One region of the Glutamicibacter sp. 2E12 genome, then DNA from elsewhere that is predicted to be linked to it. Evidence: riboswitches for the same ligand, from Rfam matches in the RefSeq annotation. Region 1 holds a riboswitch; the other holds the start of a gene.
The links. Region 1 has a riboswitch for thiamine pyrophosphate ahead of thiO (glycine oxidase ThiO). Riboswitches for the same ligand answer to the same signal wherever they lie in the genome.
Positions count from the first base shown of each region.

Region 2: another riboswitch for thiamine pyrophosphate. It lies ahead of thiM (hydroxyethylthiazole kinase); the one in region 1 lies ahead of thiO (glycine oxidase ThiO).

Region 1 covers NZ_CP188297.1:2,931,110-2,935,631, forward strand. Annotated here, with positions in the region: gene ACP3TE_RS13795 (OsmC family protein) at 1-248, shown strand, start outside; gene ACP3TE_RS13800 (mechanosensitive ion channel) at 543-1,763, shown strand; gene ACP3TE_RS13805 (GNAT family N-acetyltransferase) at 1,847-2,875, opposite strand; TPP riboswitch at 2,886-2,990, shown strand; gene thiO (glycine oxidase ThiO) at 2,988-4,085, shown strand; gene thiS (sulfur carrier protein ThiS) at 4,112-4,357, shown strand; gene ACP3TE_RS13820 (thiazole synthase) at 4,360-4,522, shown strand, end outside.
Region 2 covers NZ_CP188297.1:1,478,777-1,483,298, reverse strand. Annotated here, with positions in the region: gene thiE (thiamine phosphate synthase) at 1-568, opposite strand, end outside; gene thiM (hydroxyethylthiazole kinase) at 561-1,355, opposite strand; TPP riboswitch at 1,345-1,439, opposite strand; gene ACP3TE_RS06920 (GntR family transcriptional regulator) at 1,474-1,842, opposite strand; gene ACP3TE_RS06915 (hypothetical protein) at 1,839-3,398, opposite strand; gene ACP3TE_RS06910 (aldehyde dehydrogenase family protein) at 3,458-4,522, shown strand, end outside.

The DNA.
Region 1 (4,522 bases):
CGACCACCAGGAGAAGCGAGCCTGAGAAATTCGAAGTCAAAGCGGGCGGCTACAAGGTCTCTGAGAACTCGGCGAGCCGGATGGAGGACATTCATCTTGGTTTCGATTTGAAGTTCCCCGACACCGAGGAAGGCCGCAAGGCAGCCAGCATGGTGGAGCGCATCGTCAAGCTTTCGCATGACAAATACTGCACCGTCTCCCGCACCGTTGAACTGGGTGCTTCCGTGCGGAGCGAAGTCATCAACTAGGTAGCGGGACTTCCGGTAATTGCCGGATTGATAAAGATCAATGGCTGAATCCGCAATAGCTTCCATGGCAATTCACGGGTTTGGACGCAGCCGCGAACTTTCTAATATTGCGTGGATCGGTTGTCGGTAGGGCCTTATTGTTCGGAATTCGTTGAATCCATCGGGATATAGTCAGCTTTTCGCAATTCGAGCTGTGAAAGTCCAATGATTCAAGCTGGGAGCATGGGTCTTTGCCCTAGTCAGCGGAGAACCTTCATCGTAGGGTCGGATTGTCCCTACGTTGAAGGAGCAGCAATGCAGTCTGAGAACGTTTTAGGCAATATCGACTGGGCGTCGATGCTACAAAAGGTTGGCATCGCGCTAATCATCCTCATCATTACGTGGCTAGTTGCACGCATAGTTCGTTGGGCTGCCGCCAAACTGGTGAACAGGGTGAAGTTCCTGCAAAGGCAGGGCAATGACGGAGAACAAATAGGCCAATCCCTGGGCAAGGTCGCGGGGTTGATTGTCTGGCTCTTCGGCCTCGTGGCAATCCTGCAAGTCTTCGCTCTATCCGAAGTGCTATCGCCGGTGCAGGGCATGCTCGGCGGCGTCATGGCCTTCATCCCCAACCTCATCGGTGCGGGCTTCATCTTCTTCATTGGCTACGTCATCGCGAATATTGTTCGCCAGCTGCTGAGGACCGGTTTGGGAACTGTCGATTTTAGCGGACTGGTCCGCAAGGTCACCCCAGGCAACGAACCAGTAGATGAAGTTCAGTCTCGCGAATCCCAAGCGAAGATCGTTGACATCATTGCCAACATCGTCTTCGCCTTGATCCTGCTAGTCGTCGCAATATCAGCCCTGCAGGTTCTGGGCATCGCGGCAATTTCGGTACCTGCTCAGCAGATGCTGCAGCTGGTCTTCACCGCAATCCCGCAGGTCATCATGGCCTTGGTGCTCTTGGCCGTGGGTATCCTGATTGCCAAGTTCGTCGGGCAGCTACTTGAATCCTCCCTCCACGGCGTGGGTACCGACACTGTTGTTGCCCAGTGGGGCGTAGTTCCCGAGGGCAAGAGCGCTTCGGGAATCATCGCTGGCATCGTCAAGATTGCTATCGTGCTGTTCTTCGGTGTGATGGCGGCCCAGATGCTGAACTTCCCAGCGATCACCAATATCCTCAATGAGATCCTGGCCTTGGGCGGCAAGATCCTCTTCGGCGCAGCAATTATCGCCGCAGGTTTCGTCATCGCCAATGTGATTGGCCGCTTCTTGGGTGACACTACTGCTTCGAAGATCATCCGCTACACGGCAATTGCGCTGTTCGTGGCGATGGGCCTGAAGTACATGGGTATCGCCGATTCGATCATCAACATGGCCTTCGGCGCAATCGTCATTGGCGCAGCATTGGCAGCGGCTCTGGCCTTTGGCCTCGGCGGTCGTGATGCTGCGGCCCGCACGCTGAAAAAGATGGAGGCCCAACAGGCCACCAATGGCCCGGACTCGACGCCACCGGCATCGAACCCAGGCATCTAACCACGCATCACAAAACCTGAGGGACAGATAAGAAGTCGCGGAATCCAAGACCGGATTCCGCGACTTTTTTGATGCCCGCCAAGCTACTGCTGCGTGCCCCACGGCAAGGGCATGACCGCAGAGCCGCCATCGGTACGCAACCGTGCGTAGGTGTGCACATCGATGCGTTCTCCGGCAACCAGGAATTTGCCCCGTTCGACACCTTCGTGCAGGAAGGCGTTGCTTTCTGCCACATGCTTCGACCCGGGATTATTTGCCCGCAAGCCCAGCTCCAAGCGGTACAGTCCCAGCTCGTCGAACAGGTAATCCACTAAGGTTGCCACGGCGCGGGTGGCCAGCGACCGGCCCCGGTAATTCTGGTTCATCCAATACCAAATCCACGCGTTCCGATTGGCCGGGTCTACCGTACCGCACACCAGTCCCACCAGCCGATCCCGATATGCGACGGCCAACGCCTGCTGGCGTTCCCCGGCCTCCAGCAGTGCGCGCACATACGACTCAGCCTTTTGCGGGGAATCGGCGTCGCCTTGGCGCAACATGTCGGGGTTCGAGGAAAATGCCTCGTAGACCGCTTCGGCATCCGAAAGGCGCAGCCGGCGCACCGAGAATTCACCGTCGGCATGCACGGCTTCCTCCGGTCCTGCAGATGGCTGCGGATGAGCGGCGGCCGTGCCCTGGTGGAAGAGCAGCTGCCAGCGGCCCTGCTCATGGATCCACAGTGAACTGCGTTCGCTGGGGGAACCGGCGAGCAGCTTCCAGCGCAGCAGCACCAGCTGGTCTGAAAGCTGGAGAGCCACCGGGCTTTCGACTTTCAACGCCCCGGCATCCCGTGCCGGCTCCCGGGCCAGCTGGGCAATGATGGCCTCGCGATCATAGACTCGCCCGCTGGCTCCCACCTCGGCGAACCGAGGATGCAAGCGCCGCTGCAATTGCTCCTGGCTATGGCGTTGGCTGGATTCCAAGAGTTCTTGCTCCAACGAGATGATGGTGCTGGATAGCGCAGAACCTTGGGGAAGCACGATAGGGAAGTCATGGAATGCCATGTCAGCAAGTACATCACAGAAGATGACGGAACTGCGTTCAATGAAGTTCGACTTTATGAGCTGCATCATGCTTATAATCGCTGTAATCCGCGGGAGCCTGAATCGACCAGGCTGAGAGGGCACCGAGCCGACCGCTACACCTGATGCGGGTCATGCCGCCGTAGGAAGGAAGCGTGCCCTTGTGCATGTCAACATTGTTGGCGCCGGGATAATCGGCCTGGCCGTCGCGTTCGAGCTGGAATCACGCGCACACACCGTCACCCTCATCGATCCGGCACCCGGCCAAGGTGCAAGCTACGCGGCAGCAGGAATGCTGGCCCCGGCAGCTGAAACGGTCTGGGGCAATGGCCCGCTGCACCAGCTGCTTGCCGCCTCGAATGCCGCCTATCCGCAGTTCATCGAGCGCATCGAATCGGCCACCGGGCAACGCCCGGACTACTTGCAGAACTCCACGCTCGTTGTCGCCGCAGAGCCTGCGGACCGCGAAGCCCTGCACGAGCTGGCCGAACTGCAGATATCCCTCGGCCTGTCAGCGCAAAAGCTGCTGCCCAGCCAAGCCCGCAAGCTCGAACCAGCCTTGGCCGCCAATATTGCCGGCGCGGTCCTGTGCCAAGATGACCACCAGGTCGACCCTCGATCCATCGTCAAGATCCTGTTGGAGCATCTGCGTCCGCACCTGGTCGAGGAACGGGCGCAGGCACTGGTGACCGACGGGAAGCGGACCACCGCTGTGCGGACCGCATCGGGCCGAATCCTCGAAGCGGAGCAGACCATCGTGGCCACCGGTCTTGGCACCCTCGATGGCTTGAACGAACTTCCGCTGCGCCCGGTCTACGGGGACATCCTCCGGATCCAGGGACCAGCAGGCCCGCCGCTCATCACCCGCACCATCCGCGGCATCGTGCACCGGGAACAGGTGTATCTGGTGCCGAGAAGGGACGGCAGCCTCGTCCTTGGCGCCAGCGTCCGTGAAGACCGGCAACAAGCGGTGAACATTGGCGCGATGCACCTGCTGCTGGACAACGCGAGAAAGCTGGTCCCCGGCATCAGCGACTGCACGCTGAACGAAGCAACGGCCCGGGCACGTCCCGCCACGCCAGATGACCGGCCGCTGCTTGGACGCCTTGATCCAGGGCTGCTGCTCTGCACCGGGTACTCCCGGCACGGCGTGCTGCTGGCTCCGCTGGGCGCAACGCTCACTGCGGATCTCGCCCACGGCCACCAATCCCACCCCTTGCACCAGGCTGTGGATCCCCACCGCTTTGCCAACGCAACCTAGACCGCTCACCGAACGGAGCAGCAACCATGACAAGCATCGGCATCAATTTCAATTCACGGCAACTGAACCTGGACGAAGGAACCACCCTTCGCGAATTCATCAGCACGCAAATCGGCAAGGAACTGGACGCCAACTCGGTGGCCGCTGACGGCAGCAAGCTCGGAGTTGCCGCCGCCGTCAATGGCGCTGTCGTTCCACGCAGCGCCTGGAATAGCTACCTGCTGGCCGAAGGGCACAGCATTGAACTCGTTACCGCGGCCCAGGGAGGCTAGGCATGGAAACGCGCAACATCACCGAGCTGGACATCCACAGCGACCCATTCCAAATCGCCGGACGCACCTTGTCCTCGCGCTTGATCCTCGGCACCGGGGGAGCGAGTTCGCTGACCACCCTGGAAAGCGCCCTGCGGGCCTCCGGAACGGAACTGACCACCGTGG
Region 2 (4,522 bases), 1.5 Mb from region 1:
GGACCACGGCCAGGCCTGCGCCGCCGCCGGTGCGGATCGCGGCGGCATCGTCTTGGGTAATTGCGCCGATCGCTACGCAGGGCAGCTTGGCCAAGGCAGCGGCTCGCGCAAAGCCGTCCAGCCCCAGGGGAGCAGGATGGTCTTTTTTCGTCGGAGTGGCGCGGATGGCTCCTACACCGAGGTAGTCGATCACCGAGGCGTCCTTGTTCGCCTGGGCCAATTGCTCATCGCTGGAAGCACTCAAGCCGATGATGCCCTCGCCGATGATCTGGCGAGCCAACTGTACCGGCACATCTTTTTGCCCGATATGGATGCCGTTAACTGCTGCGCCAGCAGCCCGTGACGCGAGGTAGACGTCAATGCGGTCATTGATCAGCAACTGGGCTTTGCCCTCGGTGAGCTTGGCAGCCGCGCAGGCCAGCTCGAAGAATTCCCGGGCGCATTCATCCTTGGCGCGCAGCTGGATCCACCCGATCCCTCCGGCGACGGCGCCCTCGATAACTTCCAGGGTGCTGCGTGGGGTGCAGCTGGCAGTGTTGGCTACTAGATAAGCGCCGTAATTATGCATGGTTCAATTCCTCGTACTTCAAAGTCTTCAGTTCCCCGGGATCGGCAGCCGACAGCGCATCAAGGAAGGCAACTGCGAAGCTGCCCGGACCGGAGCTGCCAGCCAGGGCCTTTTCCGCGGCCAGGCCATAGAAACCGTGGGCTGCGATGGTGGCCTCGAACGGGTCATCGTGGACCGCAACCATCCCGGCGCAGACCGCGCCCAAGGCGCAGCCGCCACCTGTCATCCGGGTCAAGCCAATTCCGTTGGTATGCACCAAGACGGTACGCGTGGCGTCGATGATGGCGTCAGCCTGGCCGGAAATGGCCACTACGCAGTCGTGTTCCGTGGCCAGTTCGCGTCCCGCCGCCAAGGCGGCAGAAACCTCATCCAAGGCATCGACACCGCGCGAAGCAGATTGCCGGCCGGCCAGGGCCAGGATTTCCGAGGCGTTGCCGCGAATCAGGGTCGGGCGTTGCCGGACAATGCGCCGGGCAAACTCCGTGCGCACCGGAAGCGCTCCCACTGCCACTGGATCCAGGACCCAGGGGGTGCCTGCAGCGCTCGCCGACTGCACAGCTTCTTCCATGGCGGTCAGCTGTTCAGTGCTTGGAGTTCCCAAATTCACCAATACGGCTGAAGCTGCCTGCGCGAATGGGCCGGCCTCTCCGGGCAGATCCGTCATGGCCGGGGAAGCCCCGGATGCCAGCAAGACATTGGCGGTGAAATTGGATACGACGGTATTGGTCAGGCAAAAAACCAAAGGTGATTGTTGCCGGTATTTTTGGGCAACTGCATGCAAAGCCATGCGACATCCCTCCGCTAGCGTGAACTAGATCAGGTTCTACGGGTCTTATCTCAGTCGGTTGATCCGACACCCCGTGTCACTGCCATAGAGCGTACGCACAACCGGTTCCGAGGACAAGTTACTTACGCTCGCGCCGCGCCACCAAGGCCTTGAGCGTGGCCGCATCCACCTTCTGCGCGGCCGCCAGCGCCCAGAGGTGATCCACGGCGGCCAGGAGATCTTCACTGGTATCCACCGGCTGCGGCCGCTCGTTGACTACTGTGCCGGCACGGCGCCGGGAGGTGATCAGCTCTTCGGCTTCCAGCTCCTTGTAGGCGCGCGCCACTGTACCGGCAGCGACGCCGAGGTCCGTGGCCAGCGCACGCACAGTAGGCAGCTTGCTCCCCGAGGGCAGATCTCCCAAGGAGATCAGTGAAGCAATCTGCGAGCGGATCTGCTCATAGGGCGGGGTAGCTGCTTGGAGGTCAACACTGATCTGCGTGCTCATGAAGTAGCTGCCGGCTGATGTTCCCGCACGAAGGCGCTACCGGGGCGCTCTAGGAAAATGACTGCTGGGACAACGAAGATGAGCAATGCAAAGAGTCCCAGCCCGGCCGGGAATCCGTAGCCAATGAGCAGCATGGCTACCACTGCACTGGTGTTAACACGCATTGAACGCAGTTCCAGGACCTTGCGGTACCAGATTTCTTCGGCCGACGAGACAGCCCAGGGAATAATTGCCCGGCGGGAGAACCAGACGAATCCAAGATGGGTTGCCAGCAACAGCAGGATCAAGCCTGCAACCATTGTCTTGCCTGGAGGCACGAAGCCCCACAAATAGTCCAGCGGCGGATCGAGCAGAAAATAGGTGCTGGTGGCAAACAGCAAGCCAGCGGCGATGTAGGACCACAAGGGCAGGGGCGCGTGGTACTTGGGTGCTGCAGACGCCTGCCGGGCCACCGTGCTGACGTAGCTGAGATAAAGCGCATTGAGAACGGCATAGCTCAAAGCCGCACCGGCAAAGATCATTAAGATCCACGTAGTTCGCTCATTGGTAGGCATCTGGAGCTCGTCATCCAGTGGCAAGAATGACCAGCCGATTGCAACGCTGAGCAAGGTGAGTGCTGCAGTTACGTATTGCAAGGTGAATAGTTGATCACGCAAACGCGAGAAGGCGGTCCGTTCCCTGGTGGTGGATTGAGCTGAGAATGTAGAGCGCGGTCCCCAGAAGAGCAACGTGAGGGCGACCGCAAGGGCGCCATAGCTAACGAACTCGTACTGTCCATCCGGCGAATTAGCCTGCGAGTAATTGACCACCGACACGGTGAAGGCCAGCAAGACGATGCCGATATTGCGCATCAAGCGGTTGAGCCAGACCGTGCGCAACGCTTGGTTGTCTTCGGCCGAGATGCCGGCCAAGGCAGGTCTTTTCAGGATAACTACGGTAATCACAGCCGCGGCCACGATGATCCCTGCCAGGGCCACGATGAATACCGGGAGCATCTGTGTGCCCGGCAACCGCCCATCATACGGACCCTCCGACGCGTATGAATAGATGCCGTCAAAATCAAAGGTCGTGAATTCCGAGGCCGGAACGCCAACGAGCCCTTCGACTTTGGACGCCGGCCACAGGGAGCCGACCGCGATCAGCAGCAAAAGCCCAACGAAAGCCCCTAGGGCCTTGGGAAATGGAGTTGTCAGGCTGCGGGCCTCTAATGAAGCGGTGCGCACTGGCTGGAGTTCCTTGGGCCAAGTGAACAAGCCGATGAGGTAAACCAGAAGAACCCAGATCCCCGGAGTGAGTGCTTCAGCGAGAGCCGAACCTGAATTGGGCTCGGTCATTGAAACGCGCCAGGTCTCGGACAAATCCCATGAGGTTGAAGCAAAGAATGCGATCAATGCGCACCAGAACGAGTGGGATCGGGCCCGGTCGATAGCTGGTGTTCCACGCCTGTGCGCCACCGAACGCAACCAAACGCAGATGATTGCGGCAACGAAAGCGATGGATATGGCGCTCGCCGAGAACTGGTTCATGGAAATCAATGTATCAACTATTTGATACATATTGAATCCTCCGGCGAATTAAACGATGAAAAATAGTCCCAGTGACGTACGCTCAAATCATGGGTCTGTTTACTTCCACTCCGTTGCCCGAACCGGTCGGTGATTCCGCACCTCCGGTGGACGAGCATCCATCGCGCATAGCAACAGTTCTGAGCCATTTGCGGCGTTCTGCGGACACGCGGATCACGCATCCGCGACGCTTCCGCCTGCAGCAGCTCAAGGCCCTGGAGAAGATGCTCGAAGAGCATCTGGAAGACTTCGTCCAGGCCCTGGCCGAGGACTTGGGCAAGAGTGCCACCGAAGCCAAATTCTCCGAAATCGACGTGGTGCGGGCAGAAATAGATTTCGCCCAGCGCCACCTCGTTGAATGGATGGATTCCACCAGCGTCAAGGTACCGCTGGCTTTGCAACCAGCCATTGCCAAGGTTGAGCCGCGCCCGCTGGGGGTCGTGCTGATTATCGGCGCCTGGAACTACCCGGTTCAGCTGGTGCTCGCACCGCTGGTCGCGGCCATTGCTGCCGGCAACGCGGCGGTGATCAAGCCATCGGAACTGGCTCCTGCGACCTCAGGCGCCTTGGCCAAGTTCCTCCCGGTCTACCTCGACGAACGTGTCTACGCGGTAGTTGAAGGCGGGGTGGATACATCCACGGAGTTGCTCGGCGCCCGCTGGGATCATATTTTCTACACCGGCGGTGAACGCGTGGCCAAGATCGTGGCTGCAGCGGCTGCGAAGCATCTGACACCAACCACCTTGGAACTGGGCGGAAAGTCGCCGGCCGTGGTGGAAAACGATTCGTTGGCTTCCGCAAAGCGCTTGGCCTACGCCAAATTCATGAATGCCGGCCAGACCTGCGTGGCCCCGGATTACGTATTGAGCGTGGGCGACTCGTCTGAGCTCATCAAGCGCCTGGGCCAGGCCATCACCAGCTTCTACGGCAAGGAGCCGCTGACCCATCCGGACTTTGGCCGCATCGTCAGCCGCAAGCACTTTGACCGGCTGTTGTCGATGTTCGAGCAGGGCGAGGTGGTTTTCGGCGGCGAATACGACGAGGATACCTTGCGCATCGCTCCGAGCATCATGCGCAATGTGGACCTCGAGGGAAGTTTGATGACCGAAGAGATT